Regions from separate parts of the Methylomonas rapida genome, predicted to be linked through region 3. Evidence: riboswitches for the same ligand, from Rfam matches in the RefSeq annotation. Region 3 holds a riboswitch; each other region holds the start of a gene.
What was found. Region 3 has a riboswitch for cobalamin ahead of NM686_RS10775 (CbtB domain-containing protein). Riboswitches for the same ligand answer to the same signal wherever they lie in the genome.
Positions count from the first base shown of each region.

Region 1: linked by a shared signal. The riboswitch ahead of NM686_RS05440 (ribonucleoside-diphosphate reductase subunit alpha) and the one ahead of NM686_RS10775 (CbtB domain-containing protein) in region 3 are both predicted to bind cobalamin.
Region 2: linked by a shared signal. The riboswitch ahead of NM686_RS01070 (TonB-dependent receptor domain-containing protein) and the one ahead of NM686_RS10775 (CbtB domain-containing protein) in region 3 are both predicted to bind cobalamin.

Region 1 is NZ_CP113517.1:1,170,388-1,175,293, reverse strand. Features, by position in the region: gene NM686_RS05445 (ribonucleotide-diphosphate reductase subunit beta) at 1-191, opposite strand, end outside; gene NM686_RS05440 (ribonucleoside-diphosphate reductase subunit alpha) at 194-3,004, opposite strand; cobalamin riboswitch at 3,134-3,351, opposite strand; gene NM686_RS05435 (LysR family transcriptional regulator) at 3,428-4,324, opposite strand; gene metE (5-methyltetrahydropteroyltriglutamate--homocysteine S-methyltransferase) at 4,432-4,906, shown strand, end outside.
Region 2 is NZ_CP113517.1:233,376-238,281, forward strand. Features, by position in the region: gene NM686_RS01065 (hypothetical protein) at 1-284, opposite strand, end outside; gene NM686_RS01070 (TonB-dependent receptor domain-containing protein) at 300-2,117, opposite strand; cobalamin riboswitch at 2,227-2,449, opposite strand; gene fliW (flagellar assembly protein FliW) at 2,564-3,025, shown strand; gene panD (aspartate 1-decarboxylase) at 3,067-3,447, opposite strand; gene panC (pantoate--beta-alanine ligase) at 3,532-4,398, opposite strand; gene panB (3-methyl-2-oxobutanoate hydroxymethyltransferase) at 4,403-4,906, opposite strand, start outside.
Region 3 is NZ_CP113517.1:2,281,020-2,285,925, forward strand. Features, by position in the region: gene NM686_RS10765 (Tn3 family transposase) at 1-1,835, opposite strand, end outside; gene NM686_RS10770 (recombinase family protein) at 1,988-2,593, shown strand; cobalamin riboswitch at 2,703-2,831, shown strand; gene NM686_RS10775 (CbtB domain-containing protein) at 2,916-3,092, shown strand; gene NM686_RS10780 (CbtA family protein) at 3,094-3,744, shown strand; gene NM686_RS10785 (cobyrinate a,c-diamide synthase) at 3,741-4,906, shown strand, end outside.

The DNA.
Region 1 (4,906 bases), 1.1 Mb from region 3:
CCGTTGACCACCCGTTTATCTGCGGCATCGACTGGCATGCTGATGACGGCTTTGGGCGTTGGCGTGTGTGCATCCCGTAGCATCGTTCCTTGGTCAGATGCGGAGCCGACGCCATACGCCGGTTTAGCTGTAGCAGCGCAGGCAGAAGGCTGGGTGACGACAGCATCCCAATCCTCAAAATTTGCAGTCATTTTCATTGGCAGGCCTCACAATCCGGATCGGTGATTGAACAGGCTCGGGTGGGCGCATCGTCACCAGCGGTTTTTTCCATCGCTGTTGCAGCCAGTGTGCGCAAGTAATAGGTGGTTTTCAGGCCTCGCCGCCAAGCCAGACGATACAAGTGATCCAACTGCTTGCCGGAGGCGCCGGCCACGTAAAGGTTGAGCGATTGCGACTGATCGATCCATTTTTGTCGACGAGCGGCGGCTTCGATCAGCCAGTCGGCTTCGACTTCAAAAGCGGTGGCATAACGGGCCTTGGTCGGTTCCGGAATGCGTTCGATGGCGGCCAGCGAGCCGTCGAAGTATTTCAAATCGGCGACCATCACCTCGTCCCACAAATCCAGCGCCTTCAGTTCGCGCACCAGCGCGGCGTTGACCACGGTGAATTCGCCGGACAAATTGGATTTGACATACAGATTCTGGTAAATCGGCTCGATCGATGCCGAAACGCCGACGATGTTGGCGATGGTCGCGGTCGGCGCGATGGCAACGCAATTGGAATTACGCATGCCGATTTGACTGATCCGCTGTCTGAGCCTGTCCCAATCCAGATGGGCACCGCGGTCGGTCTCCAACAGTCCGCCGCGTGCCTCGGCCAGGCTATCCAGTGTATCCAGCGGCAGCACGCCTTGTTGCCACAGGCTGCCGGTAAAGCTGCTGTAGCGGCCGCGTTGCTCAGCCAGTTCTGTGGATGCCTGGTAAGCGTAATAACACAACAGCTCGGCGGAACGATCAGCAAACGTCACCGCCTCGTCGCTGGCATAGGCCAAACCCATACGTTGCAGGCAGTCGGCAAAGCCCATCAGCCCCAATCCCACCGGACGATGACGCAGGTTGGCGTTGCGCGCCTTGGGGGTGGCGTAAAAATTGATGTCGATGACATTGTCCAGCATCCGCATGGCCGTGTTAATGGTTCGTTGCAGTTTGTCGGCATCCAGCTGCCAGTTGCCGTCTCGCTCGCTTAAATGTGCCGGCAGATTCACTGAGCCCAGGTTGCAGACCGCGGTTTCATCGGCCGAGGTATTCAGCGTGATTTCAGTACACAGATTGGAGCCATGCACCACGCCGACATGTTGCTGCGGCGAGCGCAGATTGCAGGCATCCTTGAAGGTGATCCACGGGTGGCCGGTTTCGAACAGCATGGTCAGCATCTTGCGCCAAAGTTGCACCGCGCCGATTTGCTTGTACTGTCTGATTTCGCCGCGTTCGGCCTTGGCTTCGTGATGGACATAAGCGGCGGCGAAGTCCGGGCCGAATTTGTCGTGCAGATCGGGCACATCGACCGGTGAAAACAATGTCCACTGGCCATTTTCCTCCACCCGTTGCATGAACAGGTCGGACACCCAGGCGGCGGTATTCATGTCATGGCAGCGGCGGCGCTCGTCGCCGGTGTTCTTGCGCAAATCCAGGAATTCCTCGAAATCCAGGTGCCAGTTTTCCAGATAGGCGCAGACCGCGCCCTTGCGTTTGCCACCCTGGTTGACCGCGACGGCGGTATCGTTGACCACCTTTAAAAACGGAATTACGCCCTGACTGTGGCCGTTGGTTCCCTTGATCCGGCTGCCCAATGCCCGCACCGGCGTCCAGTCGTTGCCCAGGCCGCCGGCGTATTTTTGCAACAAGGCATTTTCCTTGATGCCCTGGTAAATGCCGTCCAGATCGTCGGATACCGTAGTCAGATAGCACGACGACAATTGCGGATGGCGGGTGCCGCTGTTGAACAAGGTCGGCGTCGAACACATGAAGTCGAAGCTGGACAGCAGCCGGTAAAACTCGATGGCGCGTGCTTCGCGGTCGATTTCGTTCAAGGCCAGCCCCATCGCCACCCGCATGAAGAAACATTGCGGCAGTTCGATGCGGCGGCCGTCGATGTGCAGAAAATAACGATCGTACAGGGTTTGCAGGCCCAGATAATCGAATTGCAGATCGCGTTCGGCCAGCAAGGCCTGACCGAGGCGGGGCAAGTCGAAATCCTTCAGGCGCGGGTCGAGTAATTCGGCGGCGATTCCGGCGGCGATAAATTCGCCCAAACTATCGGCATAGCGTTCGGCCATCGCGGCCTGATTCACGGCCAGCCCCAATACTTCCAGACGCAAATGACTCAGCAGCAAACGGGCCGCGACCTTGGCATAGTCGGGTTCGCGTTCGATCAAGGTGCGCGCCGCCAGCACCAAGGCCTGGCGCACCGCAGTCAGCGGAATGCCGTCGTAGAGATTTTGCCGGGTTTGCGTCCAGACCAGTTCGGCATCGACATCGGTCAAGCCGGCGCAGGCCTCGCGACACACATCCTGCAGCGCCAAGCTTTCCAGCGGCTGACGTTGTCCGTCGACCTCGACCTGTAGCGAGGGGACAATGTCTGCCGCTGATGTTTCGGCCGTGCGCTGTTCGGCGTGTTTTTCGCGGTACAGCACATAGGCGCGGGCCACATCGTGGGCGCCGGAGCGCATCAAGGCCAGTTCGACCTGATCCTGAATGTCTTCGATATGCACCGTACCGCCGCCGGGCAGGCGTCGCGTCAATGCCTCGACCACGCTGGCAGTCAGTTGAGCCACCTGCTCGCGAATACGGGATGAATTGACACCGTGTTGGCCTTCGACAGCCAGAAAGGCTTTGGTGATGGCAATGGCGATCTTTTCCGGCTGAAACGCCACCACCGAACGATTACGGCGGATCACTTCCAGGCCGCTGTATGCCAGCGGCAACGGATAATCGGTAGTTGTAAGAACGCCTGATTCGGCAATGCCGGGACGTAGGTTGGATGAACTGACTGCGGTAGCTTGCATGCGATACTCCACGCGATTAATGACGGGAGTGGCGGAAGAGGAAGGGAAAGCCGGGAACCGGAGCGCGATACGAAAACCGCCGGAAGCCAATGCGCTTGCCATCGTCTTCGGAGGCACCCCGCTCCTGGTTGACTGAAGGTTTCGAAGGCAGGTCTCCTGGCTTTCGGGTCATCGTCTTGGTTCGCCTTCCCGGACTCGCGTCCAGTGGCATGCTTGAACAAAGACTCGCCAATTACAGTTGCGGGGGCAGCTCCGGCTTATCAGTAGTTAAAGATCGAATTCTTAGACCACCGACCGGATTCCCTTTTAATCCCCCTTTTGGGGGAACCATCTCGGAGAAGGATTCTAGGCTGGCGGCATAGGGACGTCAAGCTCAAATTACTATATGTGCCGATTAAATTTTTAATTTATCACTATATGTAGTTATTGCTGTTTGATTGCCAACCCGGTACGGGCATGATGGATCAGCCATTGCAGGTATTCCAAACCCACATCCTCATGCCGACAGGCCAGATACATGGTTTTACCGATGGGCAGGTCGGCGAAGCGCAAGCCGTTCAGACCGAGTTTGGCGGATTTGTCGGCCAGCAGCCATTCCGGTAGCAGGCAAACGCCGCGACCGGCTGCGGCCAATTGCAACATGATGTCGGTTTCCTCAACCTGGATGTGTGCAGCGGGCTCGATACCTGCCGGTTGCAGCACCTTACGGAACATGTCGAGGCGGTCGCGGGCCACCGGGTAGGTCAACACGGTTTCGCCGCGCAGATCGTCGGGCACGATGAGCCCGCGACCGGCCAGCGGATGGCTGTCGGCGACGATCAACGCCAACTCAAAATCGAATAATGGCTGGTAGCTGAGCAGGCCATTTTCGACCGGATCGGAGGTCAACACAGCGTCCAGCTTGTATTGGCGAATCGCCTCGAACGATTCAAAACGGTAGCGCGACGTGACTTCCACCGTCAAATCCGGCCAGGCGCGCAAATAGGGTTGCAGGATGTTACGGAACCATTCGTAGCAGGCATGGCATTCGATACCTATGGTCAATTTGCCGGTTTTGCCTTTAGCCAGTTGCGCCAAGTGGTTTTCAGCCGAATCGACGGTGGCGATGACCGACTCGGCCACCTCCGACAAATAGCGCCCGGCTTGACTCAACACCAGCGAGCGGCCCTGCTTGTACCACAGCGTCACGCCCAGGCGTTGCTCCAGGTTTTTGATTTGATGCGACAACGCCGACTGGGTCAGATGCAGGGTTTCGGCGGCGGCGCTCAGGGTGCCGTGGCGTTTTAATGCCAGCAGGATACGCAGATGGATCAATTCCATATCAATGAATAAGCCTCATAGATTGATGAAGAATCATCGATTATCGTCATTCGTTGATCTGTTTACAATGTTTTATGTGTCAAATATTCACTAGACGGCAGTTATTCATGACAAAAATTCACAATTTAGGTTTTCCCCGTATCGGCGCCAAGCGCGAACTCAAGTTTGCTTTGGAGTCGTACTGGCAAGGCCAGTCCTCGCGTGACGAACTCAAAACACTCGGCCAACAGTTGCGCCAGCGCCATTGGCAACTTCAAGCTGGACTGGATAGCGTGCCGGTCGGCGACTTCGCCTATTACGACCAGGTGCTGGACATGAGCTTTACCTTGGGCAACTTGCCCGAGCGGGTGCGGGATTTTCACGGCGACGCGCTGGACAACTACTTCCGCGTCGCCCGTGGCCGTTCGGCGGATTCGGCAAACGACGCCGACGATTGCTGTGCAGGCGTGGCCGCCGGCGAAATGACCAAATGGTTCGATACCAATTACCATTACATCGTGCCCGAGTTCTCCGCCGCCACGGAATTCAAACTGGATGCGTCCCGCCTATTGGAACAACTGGGGGAAGCCAAGGCCCAGGGCG
Region 2 (4,906 bases), 2.0 Mb from region 3:
CACATGGCGCCGTAACTGGCGATCAAAAATACATAGGCCTTGGATACGCAAAAATCGCTGACGCCGAGCTTGGTGATGGCCAGATAATCGATCAGACCGGCTTCCAGCAATAGCATGGCGAACAAATAGCGTCCACCCAGCCATAAGCCGGCGCAGAAGAATATCGCCAGCGAGGCATCGGGCAACGCGAACGGCGTGCCGAAATGATGAAAACGGGTGGCGGCCATCAGCGCCATCAAGGCGACGGCGCCGGGTTTAACTGCTAAAGTGGGTTTGTGGGTCATGTCATACTCCGAGGTTCAGTTGTTGTAGTGTATGGTAAAGAAAAAATTGCGTCCGGCATTATTATACGTATCGACGGTTTGATAATCCTTATCCAGCAGATTATTCAGCTTGGCGCTGAGCGTCCAGTATTTGTCGATATGATAAGCCGTGCGTAGATCGAAGGTCACGAATCCGTCCACTTCGTTGAGATTGGTTCTGTCATCGAAGCGACTGCCTTGCGCCAATATATGGGCGCCGACATCGAAAGCGTCGAACGAGCGTGACACGTCGTACGACAGGGTTTGCTCGGCGCGCCGTGCCAGGCGTAGATTGGTGACCCTATCTCTCGGGCTCAGCATCGCCATGTTCAGGCTATTGCGCCAGCCCAGGATTTGACCTGATATTTCCGCTTCCATGCCGTCTATTTGTGCCTTGTTGATATTTTCCACCGGAAAAATCGCAATCAGATCGTCGATGTCGGTATGGTAAGCGCGTAATTGCCAGTTTGCCCAATCATGGTTACCGGCAATGCCGGCTTCGAAGCTGGTGGATTTTTCCGCTTTCAGATTCGGATTGCCGTAGTTGGGAAAATATAGCTGGTTAAACGTCGGGGCCTTGAACGCGTTACCGAAGCTGGCAAAGGCGCTGAGTCCGTAGTGCCAGTTGTAACGCCAACCAAAATTGCCAGTGACGCTGTCGCCAAAGGCCTCGTTTTCGTCCCAGCGCAGCGAGGCATTCAGGAAATGATTATCGAAAACCCGGCTATGCAATTCGCCGAATACACCGACGTCGTAGCGCGACGATTCATTGTAACGGGTCGAGCTTTGGACTTCGTCGACCCGGTAATCGGTGCCTAGCGTCGCGCGGTGGTTGTCGGTCAAGGTGATATTGTTCAGCCAAGTCGCATTCCAGCGCGTGGTGTTGAAGCGGCTATAAAAATCCCCGTTGGGGCGAAAGTTATCTGCCTCGTCCTGCGTTTGTCCAAAACGCAACGTGGAACGCCAATTGTCCATGACATCGAAACTGGCCGAAGTACCGATCATCTGATTGACGAAGTCGGTTTTATTCGGGGTGCCGTCGAATTCGGTTTTGCCGAACGAGCGCAAGAAGAACGCTTCAACTTCGGTGTTGTTGTCGAAGCGATGGCCGGCGCGCGCGTTCAAGCCGGTATTGTAATAGCCGTCGCGGTCCGGTTCGTCGACAGGAAAAAAACCGTAAGTCGGTTGGCGGGCGTCGAAACCCTGGCTGTTCAGATGGGAGGCGCCCAGCGTGTACCAGCTGTTTCGCCATTTGCCGCTGACCGTGCCCGAGGTGGTAAAGGTATCGTAAGAACCCGCGCCGGTTTCGAAGCTGATGCTGGGTTGGTCGGTTTGCGCGCCTTTGCGGGTGAAAATCTGGATCACGCCGCCGATGGCCTCAGAGCCGTATAAGCTGGATTGAGGGCCACGGATGATTTCGATGCGTTCGATTTGGTCGATCGGGATGAATTGAAACGCCGCCTGCCCGGAGGTCACCGAGCCGGCCTTGATCCCGTCGATCAGCACCAGTATATGATCGGAGTTGGTGCCTCGCATGAATACGCTGGTTTCCTTGCCGTAACCGCCGTTTTCGGTAATATCGATGCCGGGTGCGGTTTTCAATAATTCCGGTAAGGTCCTGACTTGCAATTGTTCGATGTCCTGGCGAGTGAATATCGTGGTTGCCGTCGCTAATTCATCGGTCGCCGTTTCGCTGCGGGTTGCCGTTACCAAGGTGTCTGGTAGATTGGCGGCTTCGTCGTTCCTGGCCGCTTGTGCCGATGTCGACGCGCCGACGAGCGCCAGCACCAAGGGGGTGAAGAATGGTTTTTGCATGTTGTCCTCTGCGCCCACCGCGCATTCAGGTAAATAAACGACAGAGGAAAAATGGCGCACGAAAAAGACGGAGACAGGCTCTGACCATTCCGTAAACAGCCCTCCGCTGTCTCGAATGATCTTCCGGGCCAGTCTCCGGGCTCATAAGTGGTTTTGGCCTGAATCGCGGCCTTCCCATGCAAGATACACAGTGGCGTTTTCGCGATTCTTTTACTTATCTACCGTTGCGGGGGCAGCGTCGGCTTGGGCTGTTTTTGGTAAAAAGCCGTACCGACTTCCTGTTTAAGCTGAGTCGATGGTCTGACTCAGGCACCAGAAAGAGGGGGCGATTGTAGGCAGTTCAATCGGATCCTGCAAGCATCATTGCCTTGGGCGTTGCAATTAGTTTTTTCCGTGCTATAAATGCTCTATCGATTTTCACCATAGACGAAAAAACAGGCGGCAACATGGATATTCAATCTAAACAGCTAGGCGCGCAGGACATCGATTCCGATAGCATCATCACTTTCCCACTTGGCCTGCCAGGCTTTGAGGATCAAAAGCGCTTTAGATTATTTGGCGAAGAAGGCAACGAAATCGTTTATCGCCTGCAATCCGTGGATGATGAGAACTTGATTTTTTCGGTCGCGCATCCGGCCCATTTTCACATCAATTACGACTTTGTCCTGACCGATGACGAAGAAGCCTTGTTGCAGCTACAAAGCGTCGATGACGTACTCATTCTGATTTTGCTGCACAAGGAGGACAATGACGTCGAAGGCGGCAAGCCTACCGTCAAAGGATCCATCAAGTCGCCGCTGGTCATCAATACCGAACGGCGTATCGGCTTGCAGAAAGTATTGGCGACGATAGAACAAAGCATCACGCTGACCGAAAGAGTCAGTGAAATCGCCGTTTCGGAAGCTTGAGCGGAAAATCGGCCGCCGCGATGAGCGGCGGTTGCGGAAATTTAGGCGGCCTGGACCGGGATGGAATGGCTGGAATGGCTGATTTTGTTGTTGCCATCGAAATAAACCAGGGTAGGTTTGTAATTCTTCAATTCCTTTTCATCAAGGCTGGCGAAAGCGGCTATGATGATCAAGTCGCCAGGGCAAGCCAAACGGGCCGCGGCTCCATTGATCGAAAACACCCCGGAGCCTTCTTCCGCGCGAATCGCATAAGTGGTAAAGCGTTGGCCGTTGTTGATGTTGTAGATGTGAATTTGCTCGTATTCGCGGATTCCTGAAACATCCAGGATTTTGCCATCAATGGCACACGAACCCTCATAATCGAGCTCGGAATGCGTTACACGCGCCCGGTGTAACTTGGCTTTAAGCATGTTTATGTGCATGGTAAGCATCTTCAAATACTAGGGGAGGGGCGATTATGCCCGAAATCTGGCAGGCTATCAAATTTAAGCCGCTGCTGAATTAGATTAAAATTCAGTGCGATCAGCCAGTTGTCGGGAAAAATAGAGGTTATCGATCAAACGGGTTTTTCCGAGCTTGGCGGCGATCAAAACGACCAGATTCTGGTCGCTTGCTGTCGCCGGCAACAGGTCCACGCTGCGGCAAACCTGAAAATAGTCGAGCATGAATCCCGCTCTTTGCAGCACCTCGGCTTGCCGTTCGATAATGGTCCGATAATCATCCGGACCTTTAAGAATGGCATCCCGTACCGTTAGCAGCGAACGATACAGCAAGGGAGCCACTTGTCTTTCGCTTTCTGACAGATAGCCGTTACGCGAGCTCATCGCCAAGCCGTCGGTTTCCCTCACCGTCGGCACGCCTTGGATCTCGACCGGGATGTTTAAATCGGTCACCATGCGTCGAATCACCGCCAGTTGCTGAAAATCCTTCTCGCCCAACAGCAACAAATCCGGTTGAACCATGTTCAGCAATTTGCACACCACTACTGCCACGCCATCGAAGTGGCCGGGCCGGCTGGCGCCGCAATGCAGAATTGATAAATTTTTTACCGAAACTTGGGTTTGTAACGGCTGCGGATACATTTCTTCGACGGTCGGTAAAAACAACAAGTCGGCGCCACAGGCGATCAGTTTGTCTTGGTCCTGGGATTCCGTGCGGGGATAGCTGGCAAAGTCCTCGTTCGGGCCAAATTGGGTTGGATTGACAAAAATGCTGACCACGACTTTGTCGGCCTGATGACGTGCAGTTTCAACCAGCTTGATGTGACCGTCGTGCAGATTGCCCATGGTGGGGACAAAAGCAATGCTTTGCCCGGCTTGTCGCCATTGACGAATGGTTGCTCTTAATGCCTTGATGGTTTTGACGGTCTGCATGATTCTAATAACAGTGCTCCGCCGCGGGAAACGCTAGCGTTTTTACGGCTTGATGATAACGCCTGATTGCATCGGCGATGTTGTCGGCATTGGCCATGAAGTTTTTGGAAAAGCGCGGACGATTGCCGATGCTGATGTTCAGCATGTCATACAGGACCAGTACCTGGCCATCGCAGTCGGGGCCTGCGCCGATGCCAATCACGGGAATGCCGAGGTTGCGGGTGATTTCGGCCGCCAATAACGACGGAACGCACTCCAGAATCAACATGCCTGCGCCGGCTCGTTCAATGGCTATCGCGTCCTCGAGTATTTTTTGCGCATGAGCCGGTTCCCGGCCCTGGACTTTGTAGCCGCCGAGACGGTTGACCGATTGCGGCAATAGCCCCAGATGCCCGCAAACGGGTATGCCTTGCGCGACCAAAAATTCAATCACCTCGAACTTGGCGCCTTCCAGTTTGACCATTTGCGCACCGCCGGTTTGCATCAACCGCGCGGCATTTTTTAAGGC
Region 3 (4,906 bases):
AATCCTGTTCTTTCAGCGACGAACCAAAGCAGGTCAGCCACGCCGATACTTGGCAATCGACCATAGAACGGACTGTTGGTTGGTTCTTCCTCGGAGGGATAAACCAACGTCCAGCGAAGTTTTTCCCCGGTACCGGTAATTTTGATATGTTTATTGTCGCCGCTTTCAATACGCTGGTTCACTGATTTGTACTTGGCTTCCAGTTCCCGCTTGAGCGCGGCTAACGTATCCTGGATTGGTGTCAACAGAATCGGTGCGCCGATTTCTTGCAATATCGCCTCTTTATCCTTATTCCAACGCGCGGCGTTGATCAGGTCGTCATCAAAGCTGCGAAATTCGTTGCTATCCCGAACAAATACGTCACAGGCTTCAAGCGCCTTCCGTAGCTCGCGGTACACCAGGAACTCATAACGATCAACCTCTAGGGTTTTCTTTTTATGTTCTTCCGACTTGGTATACAAATACCGCTGCAAATTCTTTGCAATGATTCCGGTCGGGAAGTTGGCCGGGTTCATCTGTCGTGGTGTCTTGCCCTGGCGCAGCAACTCCTGTAGAAAAAGGATAGATTCCAGCAGGGGCTCATCCGACACCAGGCAAACGAAATCGAGGTTACAGAACAAATGCCGTAAATTGAGCTTGAATTTGTGCCGCAGCGTACCGTAATACGACCATTCAAAAGCGGTTTTATCGAATTCGATGTTGCGCATAAAATCGGATACGACTGGAAAGCTCTCGATGTTGAGCAGATCGAAAGCCTTTTGCTTTATGGTCGCAAACGGTGTTTCATCAGGAATTGAAGCGTCGATGAACAATTCCAGAACTTGGCCTGCCGCCTGGAGATTCGCGCCGGCCTCGTTGATGGCTTGCTGCATGGCCTCGTCGGCGGCAAGTTTGGCTTGTTTCTCGTATTGGCCAATGAGACAAATCAGGGCTTCGATCAAATTATCGTTGATTTGCCGAAAGCGATGAAAGGCGAAACACAGCAAATACAGGCGTGTTGTGGGTTCCGCCATGCGCCGCAGCTTGTAGACGGAGTAGAACGGAACCAATGAGGCATAGTATTTTATACTCTCATTGGACAGGCCGGCAGTACCCAGAAAGCTTTGCCCGAATTCATACAGCGGCTGAAAAAATTTGCGGCGGTCAACCTCCTGGCGTAACTCGCGGTAACTGAAATCCTTAGGCTCGTGTTTGAGTAGGCTGATGCGATACATGCCTTCCTCGGACTCAAGCAAGGCTTCGAGCTGCTTGTCGACATCCGGCGTCACGGCTTTTTTCAGTAAGTCCGTAATCCGCCGACGTTCGCCTGTCACTACTCGGCTCACCATGTCCTGTAGATAAGTGTAGCCAGGAGCAATTAGGCGTTGGTTCGTAAGGTATTGTAAGGTTTCGCGTAGGATGTAAATCGGCTGTGTCGACAGCATGGCGACCCGCTGCGCTTTCTGTTCCAGTGCCGCCTTGGCCTCGCCGTCGCATAGGCGATAGTCGAATAACTGGAGGATGATCTGTTGCTGTTCGAGCCGGGTCGGCTTGGAAAGGGTTTTGATCTTATCTAATGCCTGGTCGGGGAAATACCGCTGGAGAATATAGTGTAGGTCGTCGAGCACGGCCTCCCGCCCGTAAACAAAAAACTGTTGCTTGGCCTTGAAATACCCGATTTGAAGGATTAAGTGGACTGCCGATGAGCGGGCATAAACGGCGTCGACAGCTTTCTGTTCAATCACGCTTAAATCGAAGAAGAGACTGCGGTCGTGATCGCTGAAACGAGGCAACCCGTATAGATCATCGATTTCACTTTTCGTCAGGATAGACAGGCGGCGCGAATTGACGTTCATTCGGCGCCGCTTTTCGGCGAGTGCAGAAAGTACACTTTTTGCACCCTACGTTCACCGATCCTTTCCAATTTCAATTCCTTTAATTTTGAGTGCAGAAACCTTTGCCAAAATCATAATGCATTTAACTGTGCTATGTGTTAACTTTTTGCACTATGCAAACCAATACTACCTCTACCACCACGCCACTTCATCGAATCGGCTATGCCCGAGTCAGCAGTATCGGCCAAAATCTGGATTCTCAAATTGATGCGCTGCAAAAAGCGGGGTGCGGCAAAATATTTTCCGACAAGATGACCGGCTCGCACATGGATCGACCTGGCTGGGATCAGCTTTTAGAATATGCTCGCCCTGGCGATACCTTGGTTGTCAGCGAATTAAGCCGCATGACGCGCTCTTTGATGGATTTACTGACAACGGCAAAGGTGCTGGAACAGCGGCAAATTAATTTAGTGTCATTGCGCGAAAATATCGATACCACCACGGCGACTGGCCGTTGTTTCTTGTCGATGATGGGCGCTATTCACCAAATGGAGCGGGAACTTCGCGCAGAGCGGGCGGCAGCGGGACGTTCATCCGCTAAAGCGCGGGGCAAAACGGGTGGAAGACCTAAAACTGACCCAGAAAAATTGGAGAATGCCAGAATCCTCTATGAAAACTCGGACAAAACTGCCGCCGAGGTTTGTGAGATTACCGGCGTAGGGAGACGAAAATTCTTCTCCTACGTGGCCGAGAAACGGAATGGCTCTGGTAAAACGTAAAATTGCATTTGAATTGGGGCTGACAAATGCACGAATTCTAGAGTGCCAATTGTTCTCTCGGGGGCTTCGGTGGATTGATCCAAATTAGCTCGGTCAAACTTAATCGAGTATAATTACTCTAGGTTTAGGTTCCCGCTTTGGCGGGTGAAACTGGAAGTCGGTTCAAGGCCGACGCTGCCCCCGCAACGGTAGGTGATTCGTCACGAGCCCGGAGACAGGCCTGAAACTTTAGCAACAGTCGCGGAGGGCGAGCTGTCAAATCGGTTTTTTTGGTTTGCCGTTCCCGCTGTTTTTCCGTCCACCTCATTCGGAACAGCCAACCATGAAAACGCTCACTGCCTCAACTGCCATCGTTTCCTCCAAACTCCTGCCCGGCCTGAGTGCCATTGTATTGGGCCTGAGCGTCGTTTTGGGTCTGGGTTTCTTGCAGGACGCCAATAACACACTGCACAACGCCGTCCACGACGGCCGTCATAGCGCAGCCTTTCCTTGCCATTGACATGGCGGATTTTCGCAAACTGGTCGCAGTCTCGCTGCTGGCCGGCGTATTGGGCGGCTTGTTGCTCAGCGTATTGCAACATTATCAAACCCTGCCGTTGATTTTGGCCGCCGAACAGTTCGAAACGCCATCGGCCGAACAGGCGCATGACTGGCAGCCGAGCTATGGCTGGCAGCGTAACGGCTTTACCTGGCTGTTCAACAGCCTGACCGGCTTCGGCTTTGCCTTGTTGATCAGTGCCGCCATGTACTGGCGCGATCAACGCGGCTATCTGTATGGGCTGGGCTGGGGTTTGGCCGGTTACTGGGTGTTTTTTGTCGCGCCGTCATTGGGACTGCCGCCAGAACTGCCCGGTACCGACAGCGCCGAGTTGCATAGCCGTCAGGCCTGGTGGCTGTTTACCGCAGCGGTGACGGCAGGAGGTTTGTTTGGCCTGTTTTTGAGCAGACAGCGCTGGCTGCAAATCGGTGGCGTCGGTTTGCTGGTATTACCGCATATCATCGGAGCGCCCCATCCGGAAGTTGCCCACGCCTTGGCTCCCGAAGCATTACAACAGCAATTCGTCATTGGTACGGCCATCAACAACGCCGTTTTCTGGCTGGCGTTGGGTGCTTTATCGGGCATGGCGTTACGCAAAGTGACATTTTCATGATGCAGACCATGGCAACGCACCATTGCCCGGCAATGTTGATTAGCGCCCCCGCCTCCGGCCAAGGCAAAACCACCATCACCGCAGCCCTGACCTACTACCATCGCCAACAAAACCGCAAGGTGCGAGTGTTCAAGACCGGGCCGGATTTTATCGATCCGCAAATCCTGAGCTTTGCTTGCGGACACCCCGTTTATCAGCTGGATTTATGGATGATGGGCGAAGCGCATTGCTGCGAGCTGCTGTATCAAGCGGCAGCCGATGCCGACGTCATTCTGATCGAAGGCGTGATGGGCTTGTTCGACGGTGACAGCAGCAGCGCCGATTTGGCGCAAACACTCGACGTGCCGGTGGCGGCGGTCATCGATGCCGGCGGCATGGCGCAAACCTTTGCCGCCGTGGCTTATGGTTTGGCCCACTACCGGGCTGATTTGCCGTTTGCCGGTGTCATTGCCAACAAAGTGGGCAGCCCTGGCCATGCCAAATTGCTGTTAGAGGCCTTGCCGGAAAACCTGCCTTTGCTGGCGGCAATGGCGAAAGACGATGGCGTAGGCTTGCCGTCCCGGCACTTGGGCTTGTTGCAGGCCGACGAAATCGGCGACCTCGATCTGCGCCTGGCGCGCGCTGCCGATTTGCTCAATAGCCTGGCGCTGTGCCGATTGCCGGAACCTGTTGCCTTCGCGCCGATCACGGCCTCACCGCCGCCACGTTTACTGGCCGGTAAACGTATCGCCGTGGCTCGCGATGCCGCGTTTTCCTTTATTTATCAGGCCAATCTGGATTGTTTGCTTGCGATGGGTGCCGAGCTGGCGTTTTTCTCGCCGCTGACCGATAGCGCATTGCCGGAGGCCGACAGCATCTATTTGCCCGGCGGCTACCCGGAACTGCACCTGCAAACATTGGCGGACAATGTTGCCATGAAACAAGTCTTGCAGGCGCATCATCAAGCCGGCAAGCCGATTTACGCCGAATGCGGCGGTTTTTTATATTTGCTGGAGCGATTGACCGACCATGATGGCCATTGCGCCAATATGGCCGGCCTGTTACCCGGCAGCGCGCAGATGCAGAAACGGCTGGTGAATCTGGGCATGCACAGCTTGCAGCTGGAACAAGGCGAAATTCGCGGTCACAGCTTTCATCATTCGCAACTGACAACGACTATGCA